3 regions of the Bacillus sp. 41-22 genome follow, and region 1 is predicted to be linked to each of the others. Evidence: a T-box and tRNA genes for the amino acid it is inferred to sense, from the RefSeq annotation. Region 1 holds a T-box; the other regions hold tRNA genes.
What was found. The T-box of region 1 lies ahead of asnS (asparagine--tRNA ligase). A T-box ahead of a tRNA ligase gene usually reads a tRNA of that ligase, here a tRNA-Asn.

Region 1 (6,904 bases):
AAGCACTTAGCCCCAAAATTCCGCAAGGCGGTATCTTTATGGCAAAAGTTCAATCTTGCACAATTACAGCTTATAAATCAGGAAAAGTGATGTTTCAGGGTGGACGTGCTGAAGCAGAGGCTTCTCGTTGGCAAACTGTCTCTCAAACACCAAAATCCGCTGTAAAAAAATCGGTCAATTCGCATCAATATGCACCACCTTCTTCTATTGGTACAATGTCGATTTTAGGGTCCGATGAAGTAGGTACTGGTGATTACTTCGGACCGATGACAGTTGTTGCTGTATATGTGGATGCGAAGCAAATTCCACTTTTAAAAGAACTCGGTGTAAAAGACTCCAAAAACTTAAATGATGCTCAAATTGCTGAGATTGCAAAACAACTCCTTCACGTTGTTCCTTACAGCTCCCTCGTTCTTCATAATGAAAAATATAACGAGCTATTTGATAAAGGAAACAACCAAGGTAAACTAAAAGCTTTACTGCATAACAAAGCCATCACAAACTTATTGGCTAAAATTGCACCTACAACACCTGAGGGTATCTTAATCGACCAATTTACACAGCCTGATACATACTATAAATATTTAGCGAAACAAAAACAGGTACAGCGTGAAAATGTTTACTTCGCTACAAAAGGTGAAAGTGTCCATTTAGCAGTAGCCGCCGCTTCCATTTTAGCTCGTTACTCATTCGTAAAACAATTTGACGAACTAAGCAAAAAAGCTGGTATGCAACTTCCGAAAGGTGCTGGTAAACAAGTTGATATTGCCGCTGCTAAATTAATTCAAAAAGTCGGTAAAGAAAGACTACCTGAATTTGTGAAAGTGCATTTTGCTAATACAGAGAAGGCGTTTCGGTTACTGAAAAAATAACTACTTTTTAGTATCGACAGGATATGGATGAACTAAACAAGGCGAAAAGAATTGAATTCTTTTCGCCTTTTATGAATGAAAAATGGATAAATAGGATCTCACACGTTCCTATTTTCGCCGCACTCATTCTGTATATCTATATATTTAAATTTAGACTGATGTATATTCATTTACTATTCACCTAAAAAAGAGAGTCTCCATGACTCCCTTTTTATGTTTAACTTCGTTTCTGCTTCTTATTTGATGAAGGTACTTTATAAGAACCCGTTTCATGCGTAGTCGTTCCTTGTCCTTCCACTTCCGGAGAACCTAAGCTTGATCTAGAATGGTCTGTTTTCACTTTCTTACTCATTACAATCACCCCCAAGATTACTTTTCACTTAAGAGTAAAAAACTATTCAGCATAACCATCTGAACATATACTGGCTACTCTTTTATCCTCCTGTCTGTTTTTCACTAATGTCCCATAGACGTTTTGCGGCATCCTTATCCAAGGCAGCTTCAGACATTTTTCCTATTTGCTTATCGGCATAGTAATAACCACTATGATCAGTAAATTCAGTTGATTCTGCTAGCCATATTAGAGTTTCAGCACCTTTCTCGGGTGTACGAGAGAAAGGTTTCATTGCTGCCATAGTTAAGCGAGCAACTAGACCATTGTCCTGGTTGAAATTCGTAGCCACTAGCCCTGGATCGAAGCTGTATGCACTAACACCCGTCCCCTCCAACCTCTTTGCCAATTCAGCGGTAAATAAAATATTTGCTAGTTTTGATTGAGCATAACGCATTGTAGGACCACCCATAAATTTCTTAACACCACGATAAAGTTGTTCTGCATCTAAATCACCGAAATCAATTCCCTTTTTAGCCATTTTGTGACCGTGAGATGCGGTGGTGATAACACGAGCAGGAGCACTTTCTTTTAAACGCTCCAACAGCAAATTAGTGATTAGGAATGGACCTAAATGGTTAACCGCCCAAGTCATCTCCAAATCGTCCTCTGTAAGCTGCCTTGTTTGAAATAAAGCACCAGCATTATTCACTAATATATCTATTCTCGGACACCTTTCCAAAATATCAGTAGCTACCCGGCGTATAGATTGTTGGGAAGCCATATCAGCTAAAAATAGATCTATCATCACATCCCCATTCGTTACATCCTTAATTTGAGCAATAGCAGCATTCGCTTTTTCCTCGTTACGTGCAATGATTCCTAGTTTGGCACCGCGCTCTGCAAATGTCTTAGCTGCCGCTAATCCAATACCACTTGTTGCACCAGTAATCACCACATACTTGTCATGCAGTGTCCACTTTGTATGACTTGGAATCTCCCCCATTGTACAAAAACCCCTTCCCTTGCCCATAAATATTTCATTCGTTTTACTATATGTGAGATATGAACGAACCTATGAACAACATTTTTCCAAACAAAAAAAGCGAGAGCAGTTGCTCTCGCTTTTTTCATCTTAAAACTCAGAAGAACCTGGAGTTCTTGGGAATGGAATTACGTCACGGATGTTAGCCATGCCAGTGATGTACATTAGGAAGCGCTCGAAACCTAGACCGAATCCAGCGTGTTTTGTACCGCCGTATTTTCTAAGTTCTAAGTACCACCAGTAGTCCTCTTCGTTCATACCTAATTCTTTAATTCTGTCTACTAAAACGTCCATTCTTTCTTCACGTTGACTTCCGCCGATTAATTCGCCGATGCCAGGAACTAGAAGATCAGTAGCTGCTACTGTTTTACCATCTTCGTTCATACGCATGTAGAATGCTTTAATGTCTTTCGGATAGTCAGTTACGAATACAGGGCGTTTGAAGATTTCTTCTGATAAGTATCTTTCGTGCTCTGTTTGTAAGTCAATACCCCATTCTACTGGGTATTTGAATTCAGCACCTGATTCTTGAAGTACTTTAATTGCTTCTGTATAAGTGATGCGACCGAAGTCAGAGTTGATTACGTTGTTCATGCGCTCTAGAACTGTTTTATCAACGAAGCTGTTGAAGAAGTCCATTTCTTCTGGTGCATGCTCTAGTACGTATTTCATTGCATATTTCAGCATATCTTCTGTAAGATCCATTACATCGCCTAACTCAGCGAATGCAATCTCAGGCTCAACCATCCAGAACTCCGCTGCGTGACGAGTTGTGTTTGAGTTTTCCGCACGGAATGTAGGTCCGAATGTGTACACATCACGGAATGCTAATGCATAAGCTTCAGCGTTCAGCTGTCCACTTACTGTTAAGTTTGTTTCTTTAGCGAAGAAGTCTTTTGATTCGTCAACTTGTCCGTCTTCACCTTTTGCTACGTTGTTTAAATCTTGCGTTGTTACGCGGAACATTTCGCCTGCACCTTCTGTATCACTACCAGTAATAATTGGTGTGTGAACATGTACGAATCCACGCTCTTGGAAGAATTGGTGAATTGCAAATGCTGCGATAGAACGCACGCGGAATGTTGCTGAGAATGCATTTGTTCTTGGACGTAAGTGAGCGATTGTACGTAAGTATTCAAACGTATGACGCTTCTTTTGAAGTGGGTAATCAGAATCTGATAAGCCCTCGATATCAATTTTTTCTGCTTTAATTTCAAATGGTTGCTTCGCTCCAGGTGTTGCAATTACTTTACCTTCTACTTTAACTGAAGAGCTTAGTGGAAGCTTTGCAATTTCTTTGAAGTTCTCTAATTCTGTATCGAAAACGATTTGAACACCTTTGAAGAAGCTACCGTCGTTTAATTCGATGAAACCAAATGCTTTTGAATCACGTAAGTTACGAATCCAACCCGATACTTGTACTGTTTGATCTGCGTATTTATCTGTATCTCTATACAGACTTTTTACTAATGTGTTTTCCATAGTAAAATTCTCCTTTACTCATATATTTAAATACAAAAAAACCTTTCATCCATAAAGGGACGAAAGGTTAAACTTCGCGGTACCACCCAATTTGTCATAAAGACCAACTTTAACTCGTATGTAATACATACTTCCCGGTTTGTAACAGGCCGGATTCCCGTCTAAGTCTACTCTTGAATACAAGCTTCAATTTCGGTTAGCAACTCCAAGGTGTTCTTCACATATACCGCCTCATCAGGCTCTCACCGTCCCTGACTCGCTTTGGATTATAGTATATACTACTTTTCCTTATCATCGTCTTTCGTTTTGTTAAACTAAAATTAATGTACTACATTCGAGAGAAAGATGCAAGATGCCAGAAAATATATCAGCGATTTTTATAATATATCGACTTACCGACATTTTCCGACAATCGTGCCATAAAAAAATTGCCGGAATTAATCCGGCAATTTTTTTTACTTACGTAACTCCGCACCAAATTTCTCTTCTACCGCTGTTAATACACGGTTATGCGCTTCTGTTACTTCTTCGTCTGTTAATGTACGTTCTGCATCGAAGTAGTTCATAGAGAATGCAAGTGATTTCTTGCCTTCTTCCATTTTTTCACCTTCGTATAAGTCGAATAGTGCTACGTCTTTCAGAAGTTCTCCGCCAGCTTCAGCAATGACTTGCTTCATTTCACCAGCTTTTGTTTCTGTTGTTACTACAACAGCCATATCACGTGTCATAGATGGGAAACGTGGAATTGCTAAGTAGTAAGTTTCCTCAGCGTCTGCACCGAATACTTTTGCAAGAGATAATTCGAATACGAATGTATTTTTCACATCTAATTGTTTTTCTGTTTCCGGGTGCAATTGACCGATGAATCCGATTGCTTCACCATCTAATACGATGTCAGCTGTACGGCCTGGGTGCATACCTTCACGTTTTGCTGGTGCATAAGTGATTTGATTTGCCACGCCAAGTACGTCGAATAATCCTTCTAATACACCTTTAACAACGAAGAAGTCTACAACTTTCTTCTCACCTTGCCATGCATGGTGAAGAGCAAGACCTGTCATAACACCTGCAAGATGTTGTTCTTCTTTCGGAAGTTCTCCTGCTTCTGTTGGTAAGAAGATAGAACCTACTTCATATAATGCAACGCTGTCGTTTTTACGTGCAACATTGTATGAAACTGCTTCTAACAATTGTGGCACTAAGCTTAAACGAAGTTGGCTACGCTCTTCGCTCATTGGAAGCGCAAGATTTACAGGAGCTTTTTCGTTCGGCTCAACCATATATTGTTTCGCTTTGTCAGCGCTTGTTAATGAATATGTGATTGCTTCATATAAACCAGCACCTTCTAGGAAGCGGCGTACTTTACGACGTTTCGTTTGTGCTGATGTTAATTTACCACGTGTCATTGTTCCAGATGGTAATGTAACTGGAATGTGATCATAACCATACAGACGACCTACTTCTTCTACTAAGTCTTCTGAAATTGTAATGTCAGGACGACGTGCTGGTACATTTACATGGAATGTTCCTTCTACTTCTGTGAATGGGAATTTCAGGTTTGTGAACATTGTACCCATTTCACTCGCAGAAATATCTGTACCTAATACACGGTTTACTTTTTCAGCTGTAACAGATACTGTACGTTCTTGTACTTGTAAGTTATCAGCTTCTACTACACCTTCAAGTGCTTCTCCACCAGCGTATTTTGCCATTAAAGCAGCTGCATGTTGAATTGCTTCAAATGTACGTGTTGGGTCGATTCCCTTTTCAAAACGTGCACTTGATTCGCTACGAAGACCTAAGTCTTTTGATGTACGGCGCACTGTTTGACCTGCAAAGTATGCAGACTCAATTAGAACGTTTACTGTCTCGCTATCAACTTCAGAATCCGCTCCGCCCATTACACCAGCAACAGCTAACGCTTTTGTGCCATTTGTAATTACAAGATGGTGGCTTTGTAACGTACGTTCTTGAGCATCTAATGTTTGAATCTTTTCGCCTTCTTTTGCAAGACGAACAACGATTTCTTTTGAACCTAATTTATCGTAATCGAATGCATGTAACGGTTGACCGTATTCCATTAAAATGTAGTTTGTAATATCAACTACATTACTAATTGGACGAATGCCAGCTGCCATAAGACGAGTTTGCATCCACATTGGTGATGGACCAATCTTTACGTTTTTAACCATTTTTGCAATATATAATGGGTTTTCTTCTTTCGCTTCTACACTTACAGAAATGTAATCAGAAGTTTTTTCTGCTGTTTCTTGTAAGTCGATAGCTGGAAGTTTTACTTCACGGCCGTAAATAGCAGCTACTTCATATGCAACACCTAACATGTTTAAGCAATCTGCACGGTTTGGTGTTAAACCAAGCTCAAGTACTTCATCATTTAAATTTAAAATTTCAAGTGCATCTGCACCAACTTCAGCATCACTTGGGAAGATGAAGATACCGTCTGCATATTCTTTCGCAACGAATTTCCCATCAATACCAAGCTCTTGAAGAGCACAAACCATACCGTGAGAAGCTTCCCCGCGTAGTTTTGCTTTTTTAATTTTGAAGTTACCAGGAAGTACAGCGCCAACTTTTGCAACTGGTACTTTTAAACCTTTTGCAATGTTAGCAGCACCACAAATAATTTGAACCGGCTCTTCTTCACCGATATCGATTAAGCATTTGCTTAATTTATCAGCTTCTGGGTGTTTTTCACATTCTAATACGTGACCAACTACAACACCTTTTACACCTTTATTTAATACTTCAACACCTTCTACTTCAATACCACTTTTCGTGATTTTGTCTGCTAGTTCTTGTGCTGTTACATCTTTAATATCTACATACTCTTGTAACCAACGATATGATACGAACATATTTATCCTCTCCTTCCCTTACGCTCGTTTGAATTGTTGTAAGAAACGTACATCATTTGTATAGAAATGACGAATGTCATCTACGCCGTATTTCAACATTGCGATACGCTCTGCGCCCATACCGAATGCGAAACCTTGATATTCTTTTGAATCATAACCAGCCATTTCAAGTACGTTCGGGTGAACCATACCTGCTCCTAAAATTTCGATCCAGCCAGTCCCTTTACAAGTGCCACAACCTTTACCGTGACACATCATACAAGAAATATCCATCTCTACAGACGGCTCTGTGAATGGG
Region 2 (6,904 bases), 300 kb from region 1:
TTTACGCTCAATAATGTGGTAAGCTGCATCGCGTACATTTTCAAAGATTTTATCTAAATCTTCTTGGTTATACTGTTCGTTGTTCGCTAAGATTGTTTCTAGTTTTTGTACACCTACAGTAGCGTGGCTCCATACTGGAAGTTCAGTGTCACCGTGCTCACCAACGATGTAAGCATGAACGTTACGTGGATCTACATCTAAGTAGTCACCTAACATGTAACGGAAACGAGCAGAGTCTAAAGTAGTACCAGAACCGATTACGCGCTCTTTCGGTAAACCAGATTCTTTCCAAGTTACGTAAGTTAAAATATCAACTGGGTTAGTTGCGATTAAGAAGATTCCATCGAATCCGCTATCCATAATACCGCGAACGATTTGTTTAAAGATCTTTGTATTTTTCTCAACTAAGTCTAAACGAGTTTCACCTGGCTTTTGTGGTAATCCAGCAGTGATAACTACTAAATCTGCATCTTTACAATCTGCATAGCTACCGCTCCAAACTTTTGTTGGTGCTGGAGAGAATGGTACCGCATGGCTTAAGTCCATTGCTTCTCCTTCTGCTTTTGCTTCATTAACATCTACTAGTACGAATTCTTCAGCTACACCTTGGTTGATCATTGAGTAAGCGTAACTACAACCTACAGCTCCTGTTCCTACTAATACTACGCGATTGATACCTTTTTTCATGTTAATTTCCCCTTTCAATTGTTTATATCTATTTTTTATTATTGTTTAAGTAATTAATTAAAATACTAATTTAATGTTGTTTAACTTCTTTACATACATATTGTAGCACGGATTATTGTGAATTCCTTCACAAATTATGACCTATTTGTGAACTTTTTCACATAGAGTGTAAAGTTATTAGAGTGCGGGTGAAATCCATCTCAATGGAGGCGTTTTCTTTAGATTGTGAAAGGGTTTTTCTTAGGTTTTTTGTCGGTAAGTGAAATTATATCGACGATTATTTAAATATATCAACGATTTTTAGAATATATCTACCGTAACTCAAAATATATCAACGATTCGACAAGGAATATCGACTTACCGACAAAACCCTATAATAATAACAGCATAAAGAAGCTGCCTTCAGTAGATCACCTATTGAAAGACAGCTTCTGGATTAAAGCGTTGATTCAGTCCTTCTGAGCTCATAAGTACACCTGTAGAAACTTCTAACTGACTGCACAATTGTATGCAATTTCTTGACTGAGCCATACGCAAAGGGCAATGAGTTCGTTTGCTTGATACTTGCTAGATCGCTGTATAAAACCAACTTGTTTGGCGATCTCTTGTAGGACTACTGGAGCTCTTGTGCGAAAAGGTTCAGTTCATTTGAAATGATAGACTTCATCAAAAACGCCATCCTTTCTGTATAATTCTACAAAAAGAATAGCGTTTTTTTGATTACATGGATACAAATTTATCTTAGCTTGATAGTGATGTTTTTTCCATACACATCAAGTTAACACAACGTCACTTATTAACAGTCAATAGACATGGAAACCTAGCAAAGCCCTTCAATTATTGTAGTAAAACAGTCATTTTTAAATCTTCAGAACCTCCATTTTTTAAAGTATCATTTTGACCACTAAGATACGTAGGTTTAATTGTTAAGGATTTTGGAGGATTATCCATTGGTGGAAGAGCTAAAACAATATGGTGTCCGTAGAGTCCCGTGCTACCAACTTGCAAGCTGACTCCTTCGTAGATTTTTCCTTTAACATCAGTGACAGTATAATCAAGTGCTGGCCAACTATCATTAGCTTCCATTTCTTTTGGATAATCAAAGGTCAAATCAATCCTCGTTGAAAGTGAAGAAAAAGTTACTTGATCTACTGTTAATGCATACAGATTATCTTTCGTTAATGTTTTTATATTAGGAGTAAATTTACGAATCTCACCTTCAACTTTTGTAAGAGGAAATGCTACATTCCATGTTCCTGCTTTTCCAAATAAATCTTCTCCATGGACGGAAACATCAATTTTATCACCAAATTCACCGTAATTAGCCAGAGTGAATTCATGCTGCTCAATAATGGTGTTTCGTCCTTTTGACTTCTGTGAAGTAGAACTAATTGCAGCTCTGACTTCTTTCCCATTAATGGTTACATAACTAAATCCAGCTTTCTCTTCATTGCTATTGGAAATAGTATTTTCTCCTTTGTATTCCACCGTGATCACTAAACGTCCGCCATCGTAAACTGCTTCTTTCACATTCATCGTTAAACCACTATGGTTATCTTGTCTTTCAATTGATGTAGCAAGCTCATCCTTTTCAATTTTATCAGAAGCAATATCATTAAATTGTGCATAAATGGGGCCTATAACTGGAACACTCGATAAAGTCTTTGCCATAGCAGGAGAAATGAATCCAAAACCTAAGAGAGAAACACATATTCCACAAGCAACAAGACTAGAATACTTGATTGTTTTTTTTCTACGGTATTGATTTTTCTTAGCTTGAAGCATGGCTGTTTTTTCTCTTTGAATTAACCGGTCTTCTGGTATAGGAATATCATTGATATGGTGATTAAATTCTTCTTTATTCATAACTATATCCCTCCTTTAAAATGGGGCGTAAGGCTTGCTTTGCTCGATGTAATTGAGATTTTACCGTTCCTTCTGGAGAGTTAAGAACCTCAGCAATTTCCTTAATAGATAAATCGTGATAATACCTTAATAAAATAATAGTTTTGTAAGTAGGATCTAAGAAATTAAATGCCTCGGTTAAATCCAATGATTGTTCTAATTTATTCATGCTTTCTTCTGTACATAAATTAGCAAATATTTCATCATTCGCAACAAATTGTCTAGAGGATTTTCTTACAAAATCAATGGATTTAAAAACAAGAATTTTGGTAATCCAACTTTGAAATTTCTCCGGCTTTTTTAATTTTCTCAGTGAAAGATATGCTTCATAAATTGTTTCTTGGTATATATCCAGTGCATCTTGTTCATTTCTTACATAAGAATAGGCTGTTCGATATAATTTCGGGCGAACAAAAGTAATAAGTTGTTCAAATGCTTGATCATTTCCTCTTGTTGCTTGTTTTACTAGATAGGCTATGTCCATTTTTATTTCTTCCTCCCTTTACTAATATAGTCGAATGAGAGGATAAAAAGGTTGCAAAAATAAGTGCATATACATAAATCTCCTACAACTTATTGCAATGATTAATATCCAGCATTAAAGAAAAGACACCAGAAATCCAGATAGAAATAAGAGCCAAATATATAGCTTGTTCATACCAAATTTAAAGTAAAAAAGATCTCCCAAAACGGAAAAACGAGCTGAATTCTCATAAATAACTGTAAAAAAGGTAAAATTCTCGTTATGGGGGTGTCTTAAAATCTTAGCTTGATGGGCATGTGATGTTAGCTCTATTTTAAGCAAATATCTATAAATACTTTTTGATGTTTCTATAATAAGCTTTTCATACTCCATCGCTCTCTCTTTTCTATTAGTTAGACGATTCAAATAGAAAAAAGTATACAAGAAATCCATAAAAAAAAAGCAGACTATTCAAAGTCCACTTTTATACAACAAAAAAGAGATAGCAGATTATGCTATCTCTTTTAGTATGACCCGTACGGGATTCGAACCCGTGTTACCGCCGTGAAAGGGCGGTGTCTTAACCACTTGACCAACGGGCCAAAATCTGGCAGAGAAGAAGGGATTCGAACCCTCGCACCGCGTTCGCGATCTACTCCCTTAGCAGGGGAGCCCCTTGAGCCACTTGGGTACTTCTCTATAATATGGCTCCGCAGGTAGGACTCGAACCTACGACCGATCGGTTAACAGCCGATAGCTCTACCACTGAGCTACTGCGGAATAATTATGGTGGGCCTAAATGGACTCGAACCATCGACCTCACGCTTATCAGGCGTGCGCTCTAACCAGCTGAGCTATAGGCCCATAATAGATAAGCGGGTGAAGAGAATCGAACTCTCGACCAGAGCTTGGAAGGCTCTTGTTTTACCACTAAACTACACCCGCATTAAATTAAAAATGGTGAGCCATGAAGGATTCGAACCTTCGACCCTCTGATTAAAAGTCAGATGCTCTACCAACTGAGCTAATGGCTCATTTTGAAAGTGGTGCCGGCTAGAGGACTTGAACCCCCAACCTACTGATTACAAGTCAGTTGCTCTACCAATTGAGCTAAGCCGGCTTGCGATTTCAAAATGGTGGCTCGGGACGGAATCGAACCGCCGACACGAGGATTTTCAGTCCTCTGCTCTACCGACTGAGCTACCGAGCCTTTATGTAAAAAAATGGCGGTCCCGACCGGGGTCGAACCGGCGATCTCCTGCGTGACAGGCAGGCATGTTAACCACTACACCACGGGACCATTTGGTTGCGGGGACAGGATTTGAACCTGCGACCTTCGGGTTATGAGCCCGACGAGCTACCGTACTGCTCCACCCCGCGATGATATAATATTTAATTTAGAAAAAATGGAGGAGGTAGAGGGATTCGAACCCCCGCGCGACTCTCGCCGCCTGTCGGTTTTCAAGACCGATCCCTTCAGCCGAACTTGGGTATACCTCCGAGATATGAACTTTGAGTGGTGGACCTTGTAGGACTCGAACCTACGACCGGACGGTTATGAGCCGTCTGCTCTAACCAGCTGAGCTAAAGGTCCTTTATGGTAGCGGCGGAGGGGATCGAACCCCCGACCTCACGGGTATGAACCGTACGCTCTAGCCAGCTGAGCTACACCGCCATAAGTTATATTCAAATAAGTGGAGCCTAGCGGGATCGAACCGCTGACCTCCTGCGTGCAAGGCAGGCGCTCTCCCAGCTGAGCTAAGGCCCCATATTTTGAAAATATCGGGAAGACAGGATTTGAACCTGCGACCCCCTGGTCCCAAACCAGGTGCTCTACCAAGCTGAGCCACTTCCCGTTAATAAAAAACGCGCCCGAGAGGAGTCGAACCCCTAACCTCTTGATCCGTAGTCAAACGCTCTATCCAATTGAGCTACGGGCGCATATGGTGCCGAGGGCGGGGGTCGAACCCGCACGGTGGTCACCCACCGCAGGATTTTAAGTCCTGTGCGTCTGCCTGTTCCGCCACCCCGGCATGTCATACTGAAAATTGGAGCGGAAGACGGGATTCGAACCCGCGACCCCAACCTTGGCAAGGTTGTATTCTACCACTGAACTACTTCCGCAAGACATGTTTGAGTTATTTTATTAAAAGTGCGGGTGAAGGGAGTCGAACCCCCACGCCAAAGGCGCTAGATCCTAAGTCTAGTGCGTCTGCCAATTCCGCCACACCCGCATATTATAATTTAAAAAGAAAAAATGGGGCGACTGATGGGAATTGAACCCACGAGTGCCGGAGCCACAATCCGGTGCGTTAACCACTTCGCCACAACCGCCATGATTTTCTGGTGCCGACTAGAGGACTTGAACCCCCAACCTACTGATTACAAGTCAGTTGCTCTACCAATTGAGCTAAGTCGGCTAAATGGTGGAGGATGACGGGATCGAACCGCCGACCCCCTGCTTGTAAGGCAGGTGCTCTCCCAGCTGAGCTAATCCTCCGAATTGCCTGGCAACGTCCTACTCTCACAGGGACAAGGTCCCAACTACCATCGGCGCTAGAGAGCTTAACTTCCGTGTTCGGTATGGGAACGGGTGTGACCTCTCTGCCATCATTACCAGACTGTATTCATTTAAGACAAGAATTATCATAACTTATTCGACATTTAAAGTCAACAAGTTTTTTATATTCTTTCAAAACTAGATAACATTGCTTCATATTATATGGTTAAGTCCTCGATCTATTAGTATTCGTCAGCTCCACATGTCACCATGCTTCCACCTCGAACCTATCAACCTGATCATCTTTCAGGGATCTTACTAGCTTACGCTATGGGAAATCTCATCTTGAGGGGGGCTTCATGCTTAGATGCTTTCAGCACTTATCCCTTCCGCACATAGCTACCCAGCTATGCCCTTGGCAGAACAACTGGTACACCAGCGGTGCGTCCATCCCGGTCCTCTCGTACTAAGGACAGCTCCTCTCAAATTTCCTGCGCCCACGACGGATAGGGACCGAACTGTCTCACGACGTTCTGAACCCAGCTCGCGTACCGCTTTAATGGGCGAACAGCCCAACCCTTGGGACCGACTACAGCCCCAGGATGCGATGAGCCGACATCGAGGTGCCAAACCTCCCCGTCGATGTGGACTCTTGGGGGAGATAAGCCTGTTATCCCCGGGGTAGCTTTTATCCGTTGAGCGATGGCCCTTCCATGCGGAACCACCGGATCACTAAGCCCGACTTTCGTCCCTGCTCGACTTGTAGGTCTCGCAGTCAAGCTCCCTTATGCCTTTGCACTCTACGAATGATTTCCAACCATTCTGAGGGAACCTTTGGGCGCCTCCGTTACACTTTAGGAGGCGACCGCCCCAGTCAAACTGCCCACCTGACACTGTCTCCCGGGTCGATAAGACCCGTAGGTTAGAATTTCAATACAGTCAGGGCGGTATCCCACCAGCGCCTCCACCGAAGCTAGCGCTCCGGTTTCAATGGCTCCCGCCTATCCTGTACAAACTGTACCAAAATTCAATATCAGGCTACAGTAAAGCTCCACGGGGTCTTTCCGTCCTGTCGCGGGTAACCTGCATCTTCACAGGTACTATAATTTCACCGAGTCTCTGGTTGAGACAGTGCCCAAATCGTTACACCTTTCGTGCGGGTCGGAACTTACCCGACAAGGAATTTCGCTACCTTAGGACCGTTATAGTTACGGCCGCCGTTTACTGGGGCTTCAGTTCAGAGCTTCGCTTACGCTAACCCCTCTCCTTAACCTTCCAGCACCGGGCAGGTGTCAGCCCCTATACTTCGCCTTACGGCTTCGCAGAGACCTGTGTTTTTGCTAAACAGT
Region 3 (6,904 bases), 1.1 Mb from region 1:
CTTAACCTTCCAGCACCGGGCAGGTGTCAGCCCCTATACTTCGCCTTACGGCTTCGCAGAGACCTGTGTTTTTGCTAAACAGTCGCTTGGGCCTATTCACTGCGGCTTTCCGTTAAGAAAGCACCCCTTCTCCCGAAGTTACGGGGTCATTTTGCCGAGTTCCTTAACCAGAGTTCTCTCGCACACCTTAGGATTCTCTCCTCGCCTACCTGTGTCGGTTTGCGGTACAGGCACCTTTTATCTCGCTAGAAGCTTTTCTTGGCAGCGGGGAATCAAAGACTTCGCTCCATAAGGAGCTTCCCCATCACAGCTCAGCCTTCACGATAAGCGGATTTGCCTACTTATCAGCCTAACTGCTTGGACGTGCACAACCAATCGCACGCTTCTTCTATCCTTCTGCGTCCCTCCATTGCTCAAACGATAAAGAGGTGGTACAGGAATATCAACCTGTTGTCCATCGCCTACGCCTGTCGGCCTCGGCTTAGGTCCTGACTAACCCTGAGCGGACGAGCCTTCCTCAGGAAACCTTAGGCATTCGGTGGACGGGATTCTCACCCGTCTTTCGCTACTCATACCGGCATTCTCACTTCTAAGCGCTCCACCAGTCCTTCCGGTCTGACTTCACTGCACTTAGAACGCTCCCCTACCACTGATACCATTGGTATCAATTCGCAGCTTCGGTGGTGTATTTAGCCCCGGTACATTTTCGGCGCAGAGTCACTCGACTAGTGAGCTATTACGCACTCTTTAAATGGTGGCTGCTTCTGAGCCAACATCCTAGTTGTCTAAGCAACTCCACATCCTTTTCCACTTAATACACACTTTGGGACCTTAGCTGGCGATCTGGGCTGTTTCCCTCTTGACTACGGATCTTATCACTCGCAGTCTGACTCCTAAGGATAAGTCATTGGCATTCGGAGTTTGACTGAATTCGGTAATCCGATGAGGACCCCTAGTTCAATCAGTGCTCTACCTCCAAGACTCTTACACTTAAGGCTAGCCCTAAAGCTATTTCGGGGAGAACCAGCTATCTCCAGGTTCGATTGGAATTTCTCCGCTACCCACACCTCATCCCCGCACTTTTCAACGTGCGTGGGTTCGGGCCTCCATTCAGTGTTACCTGAACTTCACCCTGGACATGGGTAGATCACCTGGTTTCGGGTCTACGACCACGTACTAAACGCCCTATTCAGACTCGCTTTCGCTGCGGCTCCGCCTCTTCAGCTTAACCTCGCACGGGATCGTAACTCGCCGGTTCATTCTACAAAAGGCACGCCATCACCCATTAACGGGCTCTGACTATTTGTAGGCACACGGTTTCAGGATCTCTTTCACTCCCCTTCCGGGGTGCTTTTCACCTTTCCCTCACGGTACTGGTTCACTATCGATCACTAGGGAGTATTTAGCCTTGGGAGATGGTCCTCCCAGATTCCGACGGAATTTCACGTGTTCCGCCGTACTCAGGATACATTCAAGAGAGAACGAAGTTTCGACTACGGGGTTGTTACCCTCTGTGACGGACCTTTCCAGGTCGCTTCGTCTACCTCGTTCCTTTGTAACTCCGTATAGAATGTCCTACAACCCCAAGAGGCAAGCCTCTTGGTTTGGGCTAGATTCCGTTTCGCTCGCCGCTACTCAGGAAATCGCATTTGCTTTCTCTTCCTCCAGGTACTTAGATGTTTCAGTTCCCTGGGTCTGTCTTCCATACCCTATGTATTCAGGTAAGGATACCATACCATTACGTATAGTGGGTTTCCCCATTCGGAAATCTTCGGATCAAAGCTTACTTACAGCTCCCCGAAGCATATCGGCGTTAGTCCCGTCCTTCATCGACTCCTAGTGTCAAGGCATCCACCGTGCGCCCTTTCTAACTTAACCAAACTAAAATTAAAAAAATATGAGCTACACTGTTATCTAGTTTTCAAAGAACATACATTTAAACTTGAGAGATAGTTCTCTCAAAACTGAACGAAACAAAACAAGTCAACGTTTATTGATGAACTGCGTTCATCAATTCTCCATAGAAAGGAGGTGATCCAGCCGCACCTTCCGATACGGCTACCTTGTTACGACTTCACCCCAATCATCTGTCCCACCTTAGGCGGCTGGCTCCATAAAGGTTACCCCACCGACTTCGGGTGTTACAAACTCTCGTGGTGTGACGGGCGGTGTGTACAAGGCCCGGGAACGTATTCACCGCGGCATGCTGATCCGCGATTACTAGCGATTCCAGCTTCATGTAGGCGAGTTGCAGCCTACAATCCGAACTGAGAACGGTTTTATGAGATTAGCTCCACCTCGCGGTCTTGCAGCTCTTTGTACCGTCCATTGTAGCACGTGTGTAGCCCAGGTCATAAGGGGCATGATGATTTGACGTCATCCCCACCTTCCTCCGGTTTGTCACCGGCAGTCACCTTAGAGTGCCCAACTTAATGATGGCAACTAAGATCAAGGGTTGCGCTCGTTGCGGGACTTAACCCAACATCTCACGACACGAGCTGACGACAACCATGCACCACCTGTCACTCTGCTCCCGAAGGAGAAGCTCTATCTCTAGAGTTTTCAGAGGATGTCAAGACCTGGTAAGGTTCTTCGCGTTGCTTCGAATTAAACCACATGCTCCACCGCTTGTGCGGGCCCCCGTCAATTCCTTTGAGTTTCAGCCTTGCGGCCGTACTCCCCAGGCGGAGTGCTTAATGCGTTAACTTCAGCACTAAAGGGCGGAAACCCTCTAACACTTAGCACTCATCGTTTACGGCGTGGACTACCAGGGTATCTAATCCTGTTTGCTCCCCACGCTTTCGCGCCTCAGTGTCAGTTACAGACCAGAAAGTCGCCTTCGCCACTGGTGTTCCTCCATATCTCTACGCATTTCACCGCTACACATGGAATTCCACTTTCCTCTTCTGCACTCAAGTCTCCCAGTTTCCAATGACCCTCCACGGTTGAGCCGTGGGCTTTCACATCAGACTTAAGAAACCACCTGCGCGCGCTTTACGCCCAATAATTCCGGATAACGCTTGCCACCTACGTATTACCGCGGCTGCTGGCACGTAGTTAGCCGTGGCTTTCTGGTTAGGTACCGTCAAGGTGCCAGCTTATTCAACTAGCACTTGTTCTTCCCTAACAACAGAGTTTTACGACCCGAAAGCCTTCATCACTCACGCGGCGTTGCTCCGTCAGACTTTCGTCCATTGCGGAAGATTCCCTACTGCTGCCTCCCGTAGGAGTCTGGGCCGTGTCTCAGTCCCAGTGTGGCCGATCACCCTCTCAGGTCGGCTACGCATCGTCGCCTTGGTGAGCCGTTACCTCACCAACTAGCTAATGCGACGCGGGTCCATCCATAAGTGACAGCCGAAGCCGCCTTTCAATTTCGAACTATGCAGTTCAAAATATTATCCGGTATTAGCCCCGGTTTCCCGGAGTTATCCCAGTCTTATGGGTAGGTTACCCACGTGTTACTCACCCGTCCGCCGCTAACTTCATAAGAGCAAGCTCTTAATCCATTCGCTCGACTTGCATGTATTAGGCACGCCGCCAGCGTTCATCCTGAGCCAGGATCAAACTCTCCAATAAAGTTAGTTTGTCTAGCATCTAAAAATAAAAATTGACGTTCACGTTGTTTGTTTCGTTCAGTTTTCAAAGAACTAAAAGCGGGTGAAGAGAATCGAACTCTCGACCAGAGCTTGGAAGGCTCTTGTTTTACCACTAAACTACACCCGCGTGGTCGGGAAGACAGGATTTGAACCTGCGACCCCCTGGTCCCAAACCAGGTGCTCTACCAAGCTGAGCCACTTCCCGTTATGGCGCGCCCGAGAGGAGTCGAACCCCTAACCTCTTGATCCGTAGTCAAACGCTCTATCCAATTGAGCTACGGGCGCTTATTCATGATGTTTTTTCGTCGTTGTATTTTGGCGACTCAATTATCTTACCATACTACATTTTCAAATGCAAGTACTTTTCAAAAGATTTTTTGATGCGGCCGAGAGGACTTGAACCTCCACGGGGTTTCCCCCACTAGGCCCTCAACCTAGCGCGTCTGCCGTTCCGCCACGACCGCGCGGAAAAAACAAAAGTGAGCCATGAAGGATTCGAACCTTCGACCCTCTGATTAAAAGTCAGATGCTCTACCAACTGAGCTAATGGCTCGTAAATGGCTGGGCTAGCTGGATTCGAACCAGCGCATGACGGAGTCAAAGTCCGTTGCCTTACCGCTTGGCTATAGCCCATCGAAATAGTTATCTTCTTTTCAAAGACAAATGTTATTTTACCATAATGTCCAATAAAAAACAACTGCTATATAGCAGAAGTTAAAATGGCGGTCCCGACCGGGGTCGAACCGGCGATCTCCTGCGTGACAGGCAGGCATGTTAACCACTACACCACGGGACCATTTGGTTGCGGGGACAGGATTTGAACCTGCGACCTTCGGGTTATGAGCCCGACGAGCTACCGTACTGCTCCACCCCGCGATAATATTATTTATATAATTTATATGGTGGAGGATGACGGGATCGAACCGCCGACCCCCTGCTTGTAAGGCAGGTGCTCTCCCAGCTGAGCTAATCCTCCGAAGTGGTGACCCGTACGGGATTCGAACCCGTGTTACCGCCGTGAAAGGGCGGTGTCTTAACCACTTGACCAACGGGCCAATATGTATGGCAGAGAAGAAGGGATTCGAACCCTCGCACCGCGTTAGCGATCTACTCCCTTAGCAGGGGAGCCCCTTGAGCCACTTGGGTACTTCTCTGTATGGCTCCGCAGGTAGGACTCGAACCTACGACCGATCGGTTAACAGCCGATAGCTCTACCACTGAGCTACTGCGGAATAATGAAGACAATTTGTATCTTATAAAAATTCTCATCGTAAGTCAAGAAGTTTTTTCACAACATCTTGCGCAAACGTGACATGTTTATAATATACTGGATTGCGTTTTCACTGTCAAGATGTTTTCACTACCAGTTTTAGTTGTCCTTTACACTTTCCACATACATATCTTTGTGTATTTATTTGACGTCTTCTTACATATTGAAAAGAACACCCCATACATTCATACATAGAAACTCTCGTTTCCTCCTCACTAATCATTCGTTTACAAAAACGTGGTGCACCTACTTTCTTTAATAACTCCCGAAAATCTCTATCTCGATGCTTATACCCTTTTCCTGTGATATGTAAGTGATAATGACAAAGTTCATGTTTAACAATCCCGACTAACTCTTCTTTTCCATATACTTCGTAATATCGATAATTCAATTCTATATTATGATTCTTCAATAGATAGCGCCCACCAGTTGTACGTAACCTACTATTAAACATCGCTTTATGTAAAAACGGCATTCCAAAGCATTGTAACGATACCTCTTCCACTAACCGCTGAATTTCTTGCTCATCCATTCTCATTCCTCCTAAACTAAAAAATATTTCCACACTTTTCTCCCTTCTTATACATATAGTAAATAGTACATATACCCATCCTCATTCAAGAAGCGTGATTTCTAAAAATGCAGCATTGCTAGAAATCCACTCACCAACCTCTCATCAAAGTTACTTTAACTAAAAGGAGCTACTTTTTTTGAGAGCAGGATTAAACAAGGAGGGATTCCTATGCCCACGTGGCTAAAGAAACAAATGCAACGTGCATATTTCGAGAAAAACCGGTATCAAATCAAGTTACTAAATGAATGCTGGTTTTATTATAGTAAAATACATCAAAGTTCATAATCAATTAAACTTTCCAGTTCATAAAAAGAGAGCAGTTTCATCTGCTCTCTTTTCTTACTATTCAATCGGTAACATTGATAATGCAACACGACCTTTTTTCGTATCAATATCATCTACCCATACCTTTACAATTTGTCCCACGGATACAATATCTAATGGATGCTTTACAAATTGTTTGCTTAGTTTAGAAATATGTACTAAACCATCTTGCTTCACACCAATATCAACAAAGGCACCGAAATCAACAACATTGCGGATCGTTCCCTCTAATTCCATACCACGCTTTAAATCTTCTAATTTTAAAATCCCCTTTTTCAAAAGTGGCTTTGGCAACTCATCCCTCATATCTCGCTCCGGGCTAATTAAAGCATCCATAATATCAACTAATGTCGGCTCACCAATCTCCGTCTCTTGAGATAATTTAGAAATATCTACTCCTTCGAAACTCTTTTGCAAGTTTGGTTTCCCCACATCATTCTTTGATAACCCTAAGCTCTTCAATAGCAATTCAACATTTTTATATTGTTCTGGATGAATCCCTGTGCGATCTAACGGATTCGCTCCTTCTAATATACGTAAAAACCCGATACATTGTTCATATGTTTTTGCACCTAAACGTGGGATTTTCTTTAATTCAGTACGCTTCGTGAATTTCCCATCTTCCTCACGCTTAGCTACAATGTTTTTCGCAACTGTTTTTGATAATCCCGAAACATATTGCAACAATGCAACTGAAGCTGTATTTACATTAACACCAACTCGGTTAACTGCTGTCTCTACTACAAATGTTAATGATTCATTTAATCTCTTTTGAGATACATCATGTTGATATTGTCCCACCCCAACAGATTTAGGGTCAATTTTCACAAGTTCTGCAAGTGGATCTTGTAGACGTCTCCCAATTGAAACAGCACTTCTTTCTTCAACCTGTAAATTTGGAAACTCCTCGCGAGCTACATCAGATGCTGAGTACACACTAGCACCCGCTTCATTTACAATAATGTAAAATACATCTCGCTCTACATTTTGTAATACATCTACTATAAATTCTTCCGTTTCCCTCGAAGCTGTACCATTTCCAATCGCTATCATTTCAACTTCATATTTATCTATAATTGAAATGATTTTCGTTTTTGCATCCTCATATTTACGAGCAGGCGGATGCGGATAAATAACATC

Region 2: it has a tRNA-Asn gene. The T-box ahead of asnS (asparagine--tRNA ligase) is inferred to sense a tRNA for this amino acid. The anticodon was not compared.
Region 3: it has a tRNA-Asn gene. The T-box ahead of asnS (asparagine--tRNA ligase) is inferred to sense a tRNA for this amino acid. The anticodon was not compared.

The regions. Positions count from the first base shown of each region.
Region 1 covers NZ_CP084035.1:4,378,617-4,385,520, forward strand. The annotation lists gene rnhC (ribonuclease HIII) at 1-872, shown strand, start outside; gene LCF45_RS22420 (YuzL family protein) at 1,090-1,224, opposite strand; gene LCF45_RS22425 (SDR family oxidoreductase) at 1,307-2,209, opposite strand; gene asnS (asparagine--tRNA ligase) at 2,339-3,730, opposite strand; T-box leader at 3,783-4,034, opposite strand; gene pheT (phenylalanine--tRNA ligase subunit beta) at 4,186-6,606, opposite strand; gene pheS (phenylalanine--tRNA ligase subunit alpha) at 6,625-6,904, opposite strand, start outside.
Region 2 covers NZ_CP084035.1:4,682,351-4,689,254, forward strand. The annotation lists gene LCF45_RS24060 (L-lactate dehydrogenase) at 1-687, opposite strand, end outside; partial or broken gene LCF45_RS24065 (IS4 family transposase) at 1,111-1,354, opposite strand; gene LCF45_RS24070 (DUF4179 domain-containing protein) at 1,525-2,553, opposite strand; gene LCF45_RS24075 (sigma-70 family RNA polymerase sigma factor) at 2,546-3,076, opposite strand; partial or broken gene LCF45_RS27095 (RNA polymerase subunit sigma-70) at 3,386-3,448, opposite strand; tRNA gene LCF45_RS24080 (tRNA-Glu) at 3,586-3,657, opposite strand; tRNA gene LCF45_RS24085 (tRNA-Ser) at 3,664-3,754, opposite strand; tRNA gene LCF45_RS24090 (tRNA-Asn) at 3,761-3,835, opposite strand; tRNA gene LCF45_RS24095 (tRNA-Ile) at 3,843-3,919, opposite strand; tRNA gene LCF45_RS24100 (tRNA-Gly) at 3,930-4,000, opposite strand; tRNA gene LCF45_RS24105 (tRNA-Lys) at 4,014-4,089, opposite strand; tRNA gene LCF45_RS24110 (tRNA-Thr) at 4,100-4,175, opposite strand; tRNA gene LCF45_RS24115 (tRNA-Phe) at 4,190-4,265, opposite strand; tRNA gene LCF45_RS24120 (tRNA-Asp) at 4,280-4,355, opposite strand; tRNA gene LCF45_RS24125 (tRNA-Met) at 4,359-4,435, opposite strand; tRNA gene LCF45_RS24130 (tRNA-Ser) at 4,463-4,555, opposite strand; tRNA gene LCF45_RS24135 (tRNA-Ile) at 4,573-4,649, opposite strand; tRNA gene LCF45_RS24140 (tRNA-Met) at 4,654-4,730, opposite strand; tRNA gene LCF45_RS24145 (tRNA-Ala) at 4,751-4,823, opposite strand; tRNA gene LCF45_RS24150 (tRNA-Pro) at 4,838-4,911, opposite strand; tRNA gene LCF45_RS24155 (tRNA-Arg) at 4,923-4,996, opposite strand; tRNA gene LCF45_RS24160 (tRNA-Leu) at 5,000-5,088, opposite strand; tRNA gene LCF45_RS24165 (tRNA-Gly) at 5,105-5,179, opposite strand; tRNA gene LCF45_RS24170 (tRNA-Leu) at 5,209-5,289, opposite strand; tRNA gene LCF45_RS24175 (tRNA-His) at 5,314-5,389, opposite strand; tRNA gene LCF45_RS24180 (tRNA-Thr) at 5,400-5,475, opposite strand; tRNA gene LCF45_RS24185 (tRNA-Val) at 5,480-5,555, opposite strand; rRNA gene rrf (5S ribosomal RNA) at 5,561-5,676, opposite strand; rRNA gene LCF45_RS24195 (23S ribosomal RNA) at 5,778-6,904, opposite strand, start outside.
Region 3 covers NZ_CP084035.1:247,551-254,454, reverse strand. The annotation lists rRNA gene LCF45_RS01470 (23S ribosomal RNA) at 1-1,878, opposite strand, end outside; rRNA gene LCF45_RS01465 (16S ribosomal RNA) at 2,025-3,576, opposite strand; tRNA gene LCF45_RS01460 (tRNA-Gly) at 3,653-3,723, opposite strand; tRNA gene LCF45_RS01455 (tRNA-Pro) at 3,725-3,801, opposite strand; tRNA gene LCF45_RS01450 (tRNA-Arg) at 3,805-3,881, opposite strand; tRNA gene LCF45_RS01445 (tRNA-Leu) at 3,978-4,060, opposite strand; tRNA gene LCF45_RS01440 (tRNA-Lys) at 4,077-4,149, opposite strand; tRNA gene LCF45_RS01435 (tRNA-Gln) at 4,155-4,229, opposite strand; tRNA gene LCF45_RS01430 (tRNA-Asp) at 4,317-4,392, opposite strand; tRNA gene LCF45_RS01425 (tRNA-Met) at 4,396-4,472, opposite strand; tRNA gene LCF45_RS01420 (tRNA-Val) at 4,497-4,572, opposite strand; tRNA gene LCF45_RS01415 (tRNA-Glu) at 4,577-4,651, opposite strand; tRNA gene LCF45_RS01410 (tRNA-Ser) at 4,660-4,750, opposite strand; tRNA gene LCF45_RS01405 (tRNA-Asn) at 4,754-4,828, opposite strand; gene LCF45_RS01400 (SprT family protein) at 4,943-5,398, opposite strand; gene cmpA (cortex morphogenetic protein CmpA) at 5,609-5,725, shown strand; gene LCF45_RS01390 (Tex family protein) at 5,783-6,904, opposite strand, start outside.